DNA from 2 places in the Oleiphilus sp. HI0043 genome. Region 1 is predicted to be linked to the other one. Evidence: predicted binding sites of a transcription regulator. Region 1 holds the regulator's gene; the other holds the start of a gene.
The links. Region 1 encodes FliA, which starts transcription of late flagellar genes. Its sites were predicted from a motif close to CTAAAGTTNNNNNNNNNNCNGCCGATA; they were not measured.
Positions count from the first base shown of each region.

Region 2: the regulator FliA is predicted to act here: its motif matches at 3,075-3,101, upstream of A3729_RS16040 (DUF5610 domain-containing protein).

Region 1 covers NZ_LWEY01001622.1:53,179-60,590, reverse strand. The annotation lists gene flhA (flagellar biosynthesis protein FlhA) at 1-602, shown strand, start outside; gene flhF (flagellar biosynthesis protein FlhF) at 680-2,044, shown strand; gene A3729_RS24675 (MinD/ParA family protein) at 2,226-3,047, shown strand; gene A3729_RS24670 (RNA polymerase sigma factor FliA) at 3,077-3,787, shown strand; gene cheY (chemotaxis response regulator CheY) at 4,033-4,419, shown strand; gene A3729_RS24660 (protein phosphatase CheZ) at 4,433-5,215, shown strand; gene A3729_RS24655 (chemotaxis protein CheA) at 5,229-7,412, shown strand, end outside.
Region 2 covers NZ_LWEY01001256.1:95,937-103,348, forward strand. The annotation lists gene A3729_RS16035 (LysM peptidoglycan-binding domain-containing protein) at 1-1,638, shown strand, start outside; gene A3729_RS16040 (DUF5610 domain-containing protein) at 1,691-3,037, opposite strand; gene A3729_RS16045 (RDD family protein) at 3,179-3,661, shown strand; gene A3729_RS16050 (DUF6160 family protein) at 3,746-4,942, opposite strand; gene lptG (LPS export ABC transporter permease LptG) at 5,221-6,282, opposite strand; gene A3729_RS16060 (leucyl aminopeptidase) at 6,490-7,412, shown strand, end outside.

The DNA.
Region 1 (7,412 bases):
AGTTATTGGGGCATGAGGAGGTACAGCAATGGTTGGATCAGTTGGCGAAGGTGTCACCTAAGCTATCAGAAGAGCTGGTTCCAAATACATTAACAGTCAGTCTGTTATTAAAAGTTCTTCAGAGTCTATTGATCGAGGACGTACCTATTAGAGATATGCGTTCGATCGCTGAAGCGCTGGTTAATGTAACTCCAAAGTCAGCTGATTCCACCCTGCTAACAGAAGCATGTCGACAGGGTATGAAAAGATTGATTGTCCAAAATATTTGTGGAAATGATGATGAAATCCCCGTTATTACCTTAGAGCCCGACTTGGAACAGTTATTGCTAAAGTCTGTGCAGCAGTCACAAAAAACTGGCGCGGGTGATGATATGGGAATGATACTTGAGCCCCGAATAGTTGAAACACTTCAGCGATCGCTCGGTGAAGCAGCTCAACGCCAGGAAATGCTCGGAAAGCCTGCAATCCTTTTGGTATCAGGGCCTTTGAGACCAGTGCTTGCTAAGTTTGTAAGGTTTGGGAGTGACCCGATTAATGTCCTTTCTTACCAGGAAGTGCCAAACAATAAACAAATAACAATCGTCGCGAACGTAGGTCAATAAATTGACGTCGTGTCGGTAGAACTCGCTCCAAGGTTCAATTGAAGTGATGAGTAGTAAACATAATCAGGTGATTCCTTATGGAAGTTAGACGCTTTTTTTCAGCGACCATGCAAGAAGTTTTAAAAATGGTTCGAGAAGAACTTGGCCCCGATGCGGTTATCTTATCCAACTCAAAAGTTGACGGTGGTGTCGAAATTGTTGCTGCGCTCGACTATGAGGAAGATGTCTCACCTGAAACCATCGAAAGTCAATTGATAGAGCGTGGCGAGCCTAGCCCTTCCCAACTTGCTCGTATGCATGCAGAAAAACACCTGAAACTGCAAAAAGAGCTAGATAGTGCGCGTAGAAAGATAGAAGAGGTTAAGGCTAAGCGTAAAGAGCGGCCTGATGCTCTTGCGCAAGAGAACGATTCAGAGGCAGTGTCTGAACCAGAGGCAAGCTCTTCGGCAATGGAGCGCAAGGCTGCGTCACATGATGCTAAACAAAATGGTACTCCGTGGGGCGAATTATCGGATATGCGTGCAGAGATATTAGAGATTAAAAAACTAATGTCCGGGCAGGCTTACAAGCAAGTGCAGAATGAAAAAGAACGTGAGCAATCGGCTACGCTCAGCAAAATCGAACGTAAACTCGAATCCCTTTGTATTGCCGGGGATCTTAAAAAACGGCTAATGGCAATGGTTGATTTAGGTATGGACTACAGTCAGGCATGGTCTCGTGTTTCACAGGGTGTTTCAGCTTTAATATCGGCTCCTGAAGATGACCTGATCGAGCAGGGTGGCGTCATTGCATTGGTTGGGCCTACAGGTAGTGGTAAGACCATGACAATAGGTAAAATGGCTGCTCAGTTTGTTATTCGACATGGTGCTGATGATATAGCCTTGGTGACAACTGACAGATACCGCATAGCTGCGCACGAGCAACTAAAGGTGTTTGGCAGAATACTCAATGTGCCTGTCCATGTTGTTGATGAGCGTCATAGTCTGGATACCATACTTGATGGCTTGCGTCACAAAAAACTTGTCTTGGTTGATACTGCTGGCCTAATGCATACCGACGCGTGCTGGTCTGAGCAGCTGCAGGAATTAAAGCTGTCGGGTCATGATATTCAGTCACACCTTGTTGTATCGTCTGTAGGGCAGTATCAGGTGATGTGTTCAAATTACCATCACTACAAAATGGTAGGCTTGTCAGGCGCCATTATTACTAAGGTTGATGAAGCTGTTAGCCTGGGTGAGGTGATGAGCTTTCTTATCGATACGCGTCTCAAAGCCAGTTATTTTACTGACGGTCAGCGAGTTCCTGAGGATATTCATGTGTTTAGGCAAAAAGAAATCCTCTCGAGAGCTGAATCTTTATTGAATAGTTCGGAGCGATGGGTAACAATCAGCGCCCAAGAGCATGAAGGTGGTTTAGATCAAATATTCTCTCATTCTGCGTAAACTTAATCATATCTGCTAAACTCTTATTAGCGTTGATTAAAATATAGAGCTGAATGTAGCAAGATTATGCAGCATACACTGAAAATACGGTCAATGTTTCAGTATCACGAAGATCTCAATATGGTTGAATAAACTGAAGTGCGAAAAATAATTAGATGTATAAAAGGGGATTTTCACCAGTATGGCGAATTCTAATCCGGTTCAGGTAATCGCGGTAACTGGCGGTAAAGGTGGTGTGGGCAAAAGTAATGTGTCTATTAACCTTTCGATTATGCTCGCTGAGATGGGGCGTCGTGTCGTACTTTTAGATGCCGATTTAGGTTTGGCTAATGTTGATGTTTTGTTAGGTATCACCTCTAAAAGCAATATAGCGGATGTGATAAGTGGCGAATGTTCTCTGCGTGACGTTTTGGTTGATGGGCCCAAAGGAATAAAAGTAGTACCAGCTTCATCTGGTACGCAAAAAATGGTTTCTTTGAATCCAATGGAACATGCCGGTTTAATTAATGCCTTTAGTGAAATTTCTGAAGATCTCGATGTCCTGATTATTGATACCGCAGCAGGTATATCCGATGGTGTTGTTTCGTTTCTTAGGGCTGCGCAAGAAGTTATTGTTGTCGTATGTGATGAGCCTACATCGATTACCGATTCATATGCGCTAATTAAATTGTTAAATCGCGATTACGATATGTACCGTTTTCGTGTACTGGCGAATATGGTTAAAACGCAGGAAGAGGGGCGCCACCTCTATTCCAAGCTTGCTCACGTTACTGAGAGATTTCTCGATGTTGCTCTGCAGTATGTTGGGTCAATCCCTTTCGATGAGTCGGTGAAAAAAGCAGTGCAGCGTCAACGGGCTGTTTCTGATGTGTATCCTCGTGCAAAAGCATCGTTGGCATATAAGACGCTTGCCCAAAAAGCGGATAGCTGGCCACTGCCTTCTTCTCCAAAAGGTCATTTGGAGTTCTTTGTTGAGCGCCTGGTTCAGGCTACCTCAAACTAGAACGTGTTTAGTTCCGGTGTCATAGGCTGATGTATACAGACGCTCAAGTAAAACGTGCCGATGATTTGATTCGGTCTCATGCGCCTTTAGTCAAAAAAATTGCGCATCATTTGATATCTCGTCTACCGTCTAGCGTTCAGGTCGATGATTTAATTCAGGCTGGTATGATCGGGTTATTAGAGGCTTCCAGGAAGTATGAAGCTTCTAAAGGTGCGTCCTTTGAAACTTATGCGGGCATTAGAATTCGTGGTTCGATGATGGATGAGGTGCGCCGGGGAGACTGGGTGCCAAGGTCTGTTCATCGGAATGCAAGAAAGATAAGTGAAGCGATCAAGGCTATTGAAGATAGAGAGGGTCGTGATGCGCAGGATGACGAGGTTGCCTCAGAGTTAGGTATGACGCTTGAGGAATACTTTGCTTGCTTGAAAGACAGCGCTAGTGGCAAGTTATTTAGCTTTGAAGAGCTAAGTGAGTCAGGTGACGTTTCTAGTGAAGAGTATTTGTCCGAGAATGACACGCCCGCGACGGATGTTCAGAATGATGCCTTTCGTCGAGCTTTGGCCAAAGAGATTGATGTTCTCCCTGAGCGTGAAAAAATGGTTTTGTCTTTATATTATGAAGAAGAGTTGAATCTTAAAGAAATTGGTTTGGTGCTCTCTGTTAGTGAGTCTCGAGTAAGTCAAATACATTCTCAAGCAGCGATGCGTTTGAAAGCTAGAATGAGTGATTGGCGTACCTGATTGCAGTTTGTCTTAGCCTGATCGAACTATTTGCTTAGACCTCTTTTCTCAAAGTTTGTCCCCCATGTAAGGGGAAAATAAAGCGAATAAAATTAATAAATTGGCTTGATTTTATATAGTTGTTAAGAAATGTGCCGATAAGTGAAACAAATATCAAAAAAAACTGGCTAGCCTAAGAACACCGACTAGACTTGTTTTTAGGTATTAAAATGTAATTTCGGGTATCGACATGAGTGGAGGTCGACTTGAATAAAGATATGAAAATTCTCGTAGTAGATGATTTTTCTACAATGAGACGAATTATTAAGAACCTATTGCGTGACCTAGGGTTTACTAATACTGATGAAGCTGACGATGGTAGTACTGCCTTACCAATGCTTCAAACAGGTAAGTATGACTTTCTGGTGACTGACTGGAATATGCCTGGGATGACTGGTATTGAGTTGCTTCAGCATGTTCGTTCTGACGATAACCTCAAAAGTCTTCCTGTGCTAATGGTAACGGCTGAGGCTAAACGAGATCAGATAGTTGCTGCCGCGCAAGCAGGTGTGAACGGTTATGTCGTTAAGCCATTTACCGCAGCTGTTTTAAAAGAGAAGATTGAGAAAATCTTCGAACGTATCGATTCCTAAGGCTGAGCGATTCATGACTGACGCAAAGCTAATAAATAGCGAACCTCTAAGCGGTTTTGAGCAGACTTTGAAGGCTCAGGCTAATGAGTTGAAGGAGCGAATTGACAAAGGAGACTTGTCGGGGGCGTTAGGTATTATTTCTGAGTTAAATGAGACTCGGGATAAAACTCTGTACCAAGAAGTCGGTCGCTTAACTCGGTCGCTACACGAGTCAATTCGGAACTTTCACATCGATGCTTCCAGTGAGACGGCTAAAGATGACCTGTCTACTATAGAGGATGCGTCCGACCGACTCGCGTATGTGGTTGATATGACCAATAAGGCTGCAAACAAGACCTTGGATCTTGTCGAAGAAACCATGCCTTATGCTTCAGGAATCAGCCAGGAAGCGAAAAAACTCAAGATGGATTGGTCTCGCTTACAGCGTAAGGAAATGAAACCTGATGAGTTTAGAACGCTGACAGCCACAATGGGAACTTTCCTTGGAAAGTTGTGTGAGGATTCAGATAAAGTAAATGATAATCTCACGCAAATACTGTTAGCGCAGTCTTTCCAAGACTTAACTGGTCAAGTGATTCAACGAGTCACCGGATTGGTTAAAGATGTTGAAGAGAATCTTGTTAATTTGGTCAGAATGGCCGGTAAGGTTGACCAGATTACAGGAACAGTCCACGAAGTAGAAAAACAAGAAACAGGCATTGAGGGTGAAGGTCCACAACTCCATGCAGAGCAACGCGAAGACGTTGTTTCTGGCCAGGATGATGTGGATGATTTGCTGTCCAGTCTAGGATTTTAAAGGGGCGTAGAAGATGGGGTTTGAAGCGGATGATGAGATACTTCAGGACTTTCTTGTAGAGTCTGGAGAGATACTCGAGCTTCTTTCAGAGCAACTGGTTGATCTAGAGCAAAATCCAGACGATAAAGATTTGCTAAACGCAATTTTTAGAGGGTTTCACACTGTAAAGGGTGGAGCAGGCTTTTTACAGTTGGATGCACTGGTCAAGTGTTGTCATATTGCAGAAAACGTGTTCGATATTCTGCGAAATGGTAAGCGAAGTCTTGATGCTGACTTAATGGATGTCGTTTTACGTGCGTTAGACTCTGTAAACGAAATGTTCAGTGAAGTCAGAGATGGCCAAGATCCAACCCCAGCTGACCCACAGCTTTTAAGTGAGTTAGAACGTTTTGCGAAACCTGCTGATGCTGCGCCTGCTGCTGAACCTGCAGCTGTTGAACCAACACCGGAGCCGGTTGCTGCAGAAGCCTCTGCTGAAGAGGCTGATATTACTGATGATGAGTTTGAACAGCTCTTGGATGCATTAGATGATGATGCGGGTAAAGGGAGTGCACCAGCGGCATCCGAACAAGAATCTGACGAAATTACCGATGACGAATTCGAAAACTTGTTAGATGAGCTACACGGTTCCGGTGCTCCTGTTGGTGTCAGCGAAAGTGCTGGTGCCTCAGCTTCACCAGACAGCTCCTCGGCGGATTTGTTTTTTGAAGAACCGGCTGCGGGTGGCGACACGAACAGCTCGCCAGAGTCGGGTGATATAAGCGAAGAAGAATTTGAAAAACTATTGGATGACTTGCATGGTGAAGGTCAGTTCAATAGCGAAGGTATTGCTGCAGGTGATGCCACGTCTGAAGCGTCAGCTACTCCTGCTGGCGGTGATGGAGAGTTGATTACCGATAATGAGTTCGAAAAGCTACTGGATGAACTTCATGGAGCAGGCGGGTCGCCAACGACCAAGGCTGCTGCCAGTTCTGCGCCGGCTCCAGAGCCCACACCAAAGCCAGCGCCTGCACCGGCCCCAGCCTCAGCAGCTGCAGCTAAGCCAAAGCCGGCTGCAAAACCAGCTGCTAAAGCGGCATCGAAGAAGAATGAAACCATAGCGACAGAAACAACAGTTCGTGTTGATACAAAGCGCCTAGACGATATCATGAATATGGTGGGTGAATTGGTGCTTGTGCGTAACCGACTAAAACGTCTTGGCGATGCAAGCAGTGACGAGTCCATGCAGAAGGCTGTGTCCAACTTAGATGTCGTGACAGGTGATCTTCAGTCAGCGGTTATGCAAACTCGAATGCAGCCGATTAAGAAGGTCTTTGGACGTTTTCCCAGGGTTGTGCGAGATTTGGCTCGGAACCTTAAGAAAGAGGTTAACCTGGTTCTGGTTGGTGAAGATACTGACCTTGATAAGAACCTTGTTGAAGCGCTATCTGACCCCTTGGTTCACCTTGTACGAAACGCTGTAGACCACGGCATTGAAATGCCTGATGACCGTGTGACGAAAGGTAAGGAACGTATAGGGCAGGTGGTTCTGTCAGCACAGCAGGAAGGTGATCATATCATGCTAGCCATTGAAGATGATGGCGCAGGTATGGATGCTGAGGTTCTACGTCAAAAAGCTGTTGAAAAAGGCATTTACGACCAAGACGCTGCTGATCGCTTAAGCGATAGCGAATGTTATAACCTTATTTTTGCACCTGGCTTTTCGACTAAGCAGGAAATATCCGATATTTCCGGCCGTGGTGTGGGAATGGATGTTGTTAAGACAAAAATTACCCAGTTAAACGGTACGGTAAATATTGATTCTGAGTTAGGTAAAGGCTCGCGACTTTCAATTAAAGTACCCTTAACTTTGGCGATCATGCCTACCTTGATGGTTAAGCTTGGAAATCAGTCCTTTGCTTTTCCTCTGGTTAGTGTGGTTGAAATTTTCCACCTTGATTTGACCAAGACAAATGTTGTTGATGGACAGGAGTGTGTTGTTGTTCGTGATAATGTTTATCCCTTGTTTTACATCAAACGCTGGTTAGTGAATTCATACACTGAAGATACTGATTCTGCTCATGTGGTGATTGTCGCTGTGGGTAGTAAGCGCGTAGGCTTTATTGTGGATCAGTTGGTTGGCCAAGAAGAAGTCGTGATTAAACCACTTGGTGACATGCTACATGGCACAGCAGGCATGGCCGGCGCAACGATTACG
Region 2 (7,412 bases), on a different contig from region 1:
GTTAGCGGCCTTTTGAGCAGCCCAGATGAAGATCTATTCAGTAGTTTTGCTCTGAATAATAAGCTTATCGACAGCGCATCTGCCGAACATAACAAACAGCAGAATCGTAACTACGAGCAATACGGTTTTATCACTCCAACTGATGAGCTGGAACAGAAAGTCAATCAGGAGCTTCAGCTTCTTCGTGATAGACCTAGCCATAACCCTGACCAAGGCGACCTGCTTGACGATATTCGAAAGCACTTTACACTCGACCTGACTCTTGACAACAAGCGCATTCAAAGCCAGTTACGCTGGTACGTAAACAACCCCAATTATCTAGACCGAACCTTTAAGCGCTCTTCACGCTATCTTCACCATGTGGTGCAAGAAGTTAAGAAACGTAAACTACCGATGGAACTAGCACTACTACCTTTTGTCGAGAGTGCCTACGATCCTTTCGCATACAGTCATGGCCGTGCTTCAGGCTTATGGCAGTTTATTCCAGGTACCGGGAAGATTTATGGTTTGCATCAAAACTGGTGGTACGATGGACGACGTGACGTATTAGCATCGACTCAAGGAGCTCTCGAATACCTGAGTTACTTAAGTAGACGATTTGACGGCAACTGGCTCCATGCTCTTGCATCTTACAACTCTGGTTCAGGCCGCGTTAGTAAGGCGATAAAGCGCAATAAAAAACTAGGAAAACCCCAAGACTTCTGGTCTTTGAAGCTTCCAAGAGAAACCCGCGCTTACGTCCCTAAACTGCTTGCTCTTGCCAAGATTGTAAAGTCGCCTGAAAAATACAACATTCAATTCCCGAAAATCGCTGATAAACCGTACTTTGAGACAGTTCAAACTGGCGGGCAGATCGATCTTGCCCAGGCAGCTACCCTGGCCGGCATCGATATAAAGGAAATATATAAACTCAACCCAGGATTCAATCAGTGGGCTAGCGCCCCCATGGGGCCTCATCGTTTATTGGTACCTATTGAGAGCGCCAAACAGTTTAAAGCCGCGCTGACTGAGCTACCTCCAGAAAAGAGGCTCAACTGGACTCGCTACAGTATAAAACGCGGTGACTCCTTAATTCGCATAGCAAAGAAATTCAACACAACTCCAGCCTTGATTAAGCAAGTCAATCAGCTGCGCTCTAACACGATCAGAGAGAAACAAAAATTACTTATCCCTGTTGCATCTGAAGGTAAAGCTTATTACAACTTAAGCCAGCATAATCGACTCAAGCGCAAGCAAGACAAAATATCCGGAAGCCAAGGCAGCAAGAAACTACGTTATAAAGTACGCTCTGGAGATACCATGTGGGATATTTCCAGAGCTCACAAAGTAGGCGTTCGCTCTCTAGCCAAGTGGAACGGCATGGCACCCACTGACCCGATTAAGCCAGGTCAGGAATTAATTATCTGGTCACTTAAGGATGTAGGTAAAGCAAGCATGCCGCTACCGTCTTTTAGAGATAAAAGGCAAATGATCAGAAAGATTGGCTATCGAGTAAGAAAAGGTGACTCGCTCGCTCGCATCGCAAGTAAGTTCAGCGTAACGATTAATGACCTAGTAAGCTGGAACAAGCTAAACAAGAAAAAATATCTACAGCCAGGACAGAAGCTAACCATCTACGTAGACATAACAGCTACTTAGGCCCCGTTACCGAGGCTAGAATTTATTTTAACCTAGGAAGCCACCTCTAAAATCATTCAGACAATAAGTACTCACTAAATTCGATAAAGTGGGAAACAGTTACCTTATCTACTGGAATCATAGACTTATCAGCGTCAGCGCTATTTTCACTTAATTCACTCATCATACCTTTCACTCTTTCAAGCGTTTCACGAATCAAGCTGACCATTGAGTCGCGCGGAGATTCAAACACTCCCATTGAATCATTCATCTGATTAAAGTGATTAACCATATCTACAATAGGTTGATACCGCTTTAGGTTTGATAAGTCATTCGTTCGACCTTCTTGTGAACTAGAAGGTGCACCATAAGTTCTTAACTCTTCCGCTACAGTCTTGGACAAGTCTAAGGAAAAGGATGCAATTTCGCTGGAATCAAACCCTACACTCATCGCTGATTCAAATGCATCCTGAAAGCGGTCTTGAAAAAATAATTCCGTTACATTACCTAGCTGCGACAATAGCTCGTTAATTGCCGTAAGCTCCGATTCATCCAGCTCCCCTTCGACACTATATTCAAACGACTTATCGCCGGACACAGCCACGCCTAGAGAGTTTCCCGAAGACTGGTAAATAGAGGCAAATGTATCACTCAAACGAATCGAGACTTTATCGCCATCCCTGGTCGTTAAGGAAAACTCGGTACTATCATGACTTGCATATTTGTACTTGGAAACAGCCTCGAAAGACTCTGGCTTAAGCTGTTGTTCATTGACTTTCTCTGGCGTAAAAAACTCGTAAACATTTAAAGCTTGCTGGGAGGTTTTAGCCTCAGTATCTACAGGAGTGTTAGTCGAAGCCGCAACTTCATTTCTAGCGCTCTGCTTGCTCCCTTCAGCTAAGCCATCTGCAGCACTCAGATGTTTTCCTTCAATATCATCTACCCCCTCATCAACCAAATGTCGAGACTGAGCTATTTCCTCCTCAAGCTTTTCATCCATCAAACCCAATGCGCTGATATCTTCTTTAGCGGATGAAAAGCCCGCCTCAATCCCTTTTCGAGCCTGACTTAATAAGTCACCAATTCTCGACTCATCCGCCCCGTTTCTGAGCTCGCTTTCAATTCGGCGTTCGACAAAACCGAGCACAGTATGAGCCACATCTGATGGAGAAGGCACTTTAAACTCAAACTGAGGTTTTTCGATAGTAATATTGAAACTAAAGTTTGTCTCTATCGAGCGGGAGAAAATTCTCCTTCCACTATCGGTACCGGCTTCTAAAAGCTGAGTTTCAACGCTTGTTTGCATACTTGCACTTAGCTTTGCAGAGCCAGTGCTTTCAGCTATCTTACTGGCATCTAGCGAGCGGTGCCGCGACAGCCCACCATCGTTTAGCTTGTCAATGTTATCTAATGCGTTCATACAAAACCCTCTAAAATCCGGTTGACCTCATAGCTATTATCGTCCGCAAAAAGATTTTCTTTAGGCATTCTTTTATAGAAAAGACATCTAAAGCAAGAATCTGTTATATTCCACGCAATTCACCAACTTAATGCGATTACTATGAATAAATTCCCCGAACCAAGCGACCAATACATGCCCGCCACACTCCTTCGGCGACTTCTTGCGTTTTTTTATGACAGTATCTTATGCATAGCTCTCACCATGACCATCACCATGATCTATATGGCGATTAGCCATAGCCTTATTGGTGCCGAAGAGTACAAGCAAATTAATGAGTCAGGCCAATCGCTTAAGGACCCACTACTATCCTCAACGCTTTTTATTTCCCTATTTCTGTTTTTTGGTTATTTCTGGACTAAAACCGGACAAACCCTTGGAATGCAGGTTTGGCATTTACGCATACAAAATGAGGACAACACATCAATCAGCTGGAACCAAGCCCTTGTCAGGTTCTTTGTCGCCGGAGTTTCCATTGCCGCATTCGGTCTTGGCTACCTTTGGGTATTCATCGATAAGAAAAATCGAACCTGGCAATGCATCGCATCTGAAAGCAAAGTTATACGAATTCCAAAGCGCAGCTAGACTCTAAATAAGTCAAACCAGCTTTCTCAGGTCAAAAAAAAGCTCTCGACATAATCGAGAGCTTTTTAGACAACAAACAAAAAATTAATCGTGAGCAGAGATAATCCAGTTTGTAGTCGACTCCATATCAGTAATAAACAACTGACCGATTGACTCACCAGTATCGCCGAATGAGATAGAGTGGATATCAATATCACCCTTGAAGCGCGTATTGATTGCAATACCATCCACAAAAGGATTACTACCAGCAAGCAGACCATCTATATTTAAAACAGCATCTTTAACTGCATAGATTTCACGAATAGAGTGCGCAAAACTAAATGATGAAGTGCCATCCAAACCTGTCAAATCGCCACGCTCATTGTGAATTTCCATGTCAGAAATCTGAACACCGGCAATATCAATATATACATCCAGATCTGTAATCTTAAAGTAACGACCCCAGTATATTTTGGAGTCAGCCTTACCCGTATTACCACCTAGAGGTCCAGATCCATCAAAGCCGTTACCATTGTTCTCAAGATGTAAGTCATCAGGACCTAAGTAACCCTGGATACCTAATTGACTAATCAAGGTAGTTGTACCAGCAGCACCTTGGTCGGGACCCTGACCATCAGTATCTAGACCAGCAGAACCTAGCTCATAACTTGAACTTGCCAAGCCAATTGCATCGATTTCAAGACGAAAGTCGACAGCATGCTCTAGGACTAGCTCTGCAGTATGAAAATCGTCTAATCCAAATCTACCGTCAGCTCTATACTGATCGATACCGCCTTCTGAAGCCCAGCCATCAGTAAAGTCAAAATGGATTACCAAATCACCATCACCATATGTGCGCTTATCGTCAATTACAGCGTTATCACGAGTTGAGTCAATACCGTTTGCAACACTAACAAACGTCGTATCAGTATTCCCATCATTTACATACATCTGAGCAATATCACGCATATTGGAAAAACCATATGCAAGCTCATTATCACCGTCGGTACCATCACCGGCGATGTCAATCTCAAGCCGTAAGTTGTCAAGCATCGTACCTGCAGAGCCCGTACCATTACCCAACGAGTTACCACCCATACGGATACCTTGAATCAACAAATAGCCTGCATCGTGATATGCGAACTCTCCGATCTCCCACTGACTTTCTACATCAAGAGTAAGACCTGCCTGACCCGTGACGTCTTGTAGACTATCTTCATCAAGCATTTGGACTTCGGCCATCACATTTGATGACAAAGCAGAAACTGCCGTCACCAAAGCCAACCTCTTCAAGCCTTTCATTATTGTATTCTCCTACTTTTTTTATTGTGCCGGCCTTCAGCTCTATTTTAGTCCAATCGGGATATATAGACTTTGTACCGTTAGGCGCCCCTTTCTTTCTTAAATACAGCCCGCATCCATGCATACACAAACCTGTGCCAAGGTCCTACAATCCACCCTTGACCCAAGGACTACTACATACGCATTTTATCCAGTCTAGTTGCTGCTTGAATAATACGCGAATTAACAACCTGGTTCAATCATGGAAAGTCTGTGTGAGACACTGCTCTCACTCCAGCTCAACGTGCCCTTCGCAAAAGGAATATCCCTGCTACCAAACATACCGAAATAGGAATAACAGTCGCATAGATTGGATTAAAACCAAACACAATTGCACTCGGCCCTAACAGGTCTTGTGCATACTTGAACAACAGTCCAACCACTACCCCTGAAAACACCCTAAACCCCATCGTGACAGACCTAAGAGGCCCAAATACGAACGATATTGCCACCAAGACCAATACTGCCGTTGAAATTGGCTGAAACGCTTTCTTCCAAAATGACATCATATAAGCGTCAGAGTTTAAGTCCTGAGCTTCAAGATATTGAGAATAAGTATATAAACCCGATATAGATAAGTCGTCGGATGAGACAACCAACACACTAAGCACCGAGGGAGACAAGTCTGTTTGCCAAGTTTTAGTTGGGAAATGATTGACGTAAGTGCGCGCCCCTTTAAAGCTTGTTTCAATAACAGACTCTAACTGCCAAGTACCACGCTGAAAAATAGCACGCTTCGCAAACACACTACTTTCAAGCTGATGATCAGCATCATACCTCTGCAACGACACACCATGAAGCACACCGTTTGATTGCACGGCATTAAAGTGCATAAAAGTATTACCCTCCCGATGCCACACCCCTCTATGACTGGCAACATTTTGCTCTGCCCCCTGGAGAACCGCTCTACGACTCTGAGCTATACCTTCCGTTACAGGAGCAACAAACTCCCCCAAAAACAAACCAATAAGCACAACAACTATTGCAGGCTTCATCGCAAAAAAGACAATCCTTCTGGTCGATACACCCGCTGCACGAATCACCACCAACTCGCTATTTTTGGCAATTGCACCCAAGCCTATCAAGCACCCCATAAACGCCACCAAAGGCAAGTAGTCATATATTCGTCGAGGCAGGGTCGTCAGTACGAACAATGCGGCATCAATAATCCCGTACTGCTCACTCAAATCATTCACTTCCGCCATAAACGCAAACAAAACATCTAACGATAGAACAACCGCCGCAACCAATAGCATGGACGCCGCCACTGTTTGCACAATGTAACGATTAATTCTTCTCATTATTGTTCCCTAGCGCCATATATAATCTGCTAAAAAGCGTTTTCAAAAGTGCCTTATGGTTAATCAAAAATATGCCCTAATATCAGAAATTTGCTGAAGAACGATGCAGTTCATCATTTGGCTTGCTATTCTATGACGATACACGTTTTCAAACCACCTCATTATGTGCTTCAGCACTAATGACCTTCGATACGATAAGAGACAGAAATGAATTACAATATTGTCGATACCGCGATTTCATCACTAAAAGCAGACAGCCTATGCATAGGCCTATACGAAAATCAGACACTATGTGAGCAAGGCAAAGTGCTCGACAAACTTCTTGATGGGCAACTAAGCCAAAGCATATCGCAATTCGACATTGATAGTGATTCAGGAAAAAGCTTCTTCCTACCCCTTCGTAGCGAACACGCTAATAGCGTTATTCTTTTGGGCATGGGAGACAAAAAGAAGTTAAACCTAAGCAGCCTAAACAAGGCCTTCAGCGCATTAGCAAGTCAAGCGAAAAGCGCCAAAGTAAAATCCTTACACTGCTTTTTGGACAATACTATAGATGGCACAGACATTAGCGCCAGACAACTCGCAAACAGTCTCGTTCGCTCAATTTCTGACCAGCATTACACTTTCGATCAGTACAAAAGCAAAAAATCTCCGGCCATCATATTGGAAAACATCAGTGTCGTCTGCTGCACTGCAGACCAACAAGCCTTGAGCGAAGCAACTGTGATCGCTCAAGCTCAGGCGAGAGGCATGGCTACAACCAGAACGCTTGGCAACCTACCCGGAAATGTCTGTACACCTGCTTACCTAGCAGAGCAAGCACTAGCGCTAGCAAGCAGAAGTAATAACTTTGAAGTAAAAGTACTCGAAGAATCTGATATGGAAGCACTAAACATGGGTGCATTTTTATCCGTATCCAAAGGTAGCTCAGAACCAGGAAAAATGATTATCCTTGAGTATAAAGGTGGCAAAGAAGGCGATGCGCCACATATGTTAGTCGGCAAAGGCATCACCTTTGATACCGGAGGAATTAGCTTAAAACCTGGCCCGCAAATGGATGAAATGAAGTATGACATGTGCGGTGCCGCGAGCGTTATCGGTACGATGACTGCAATTGCCGACCTACAACC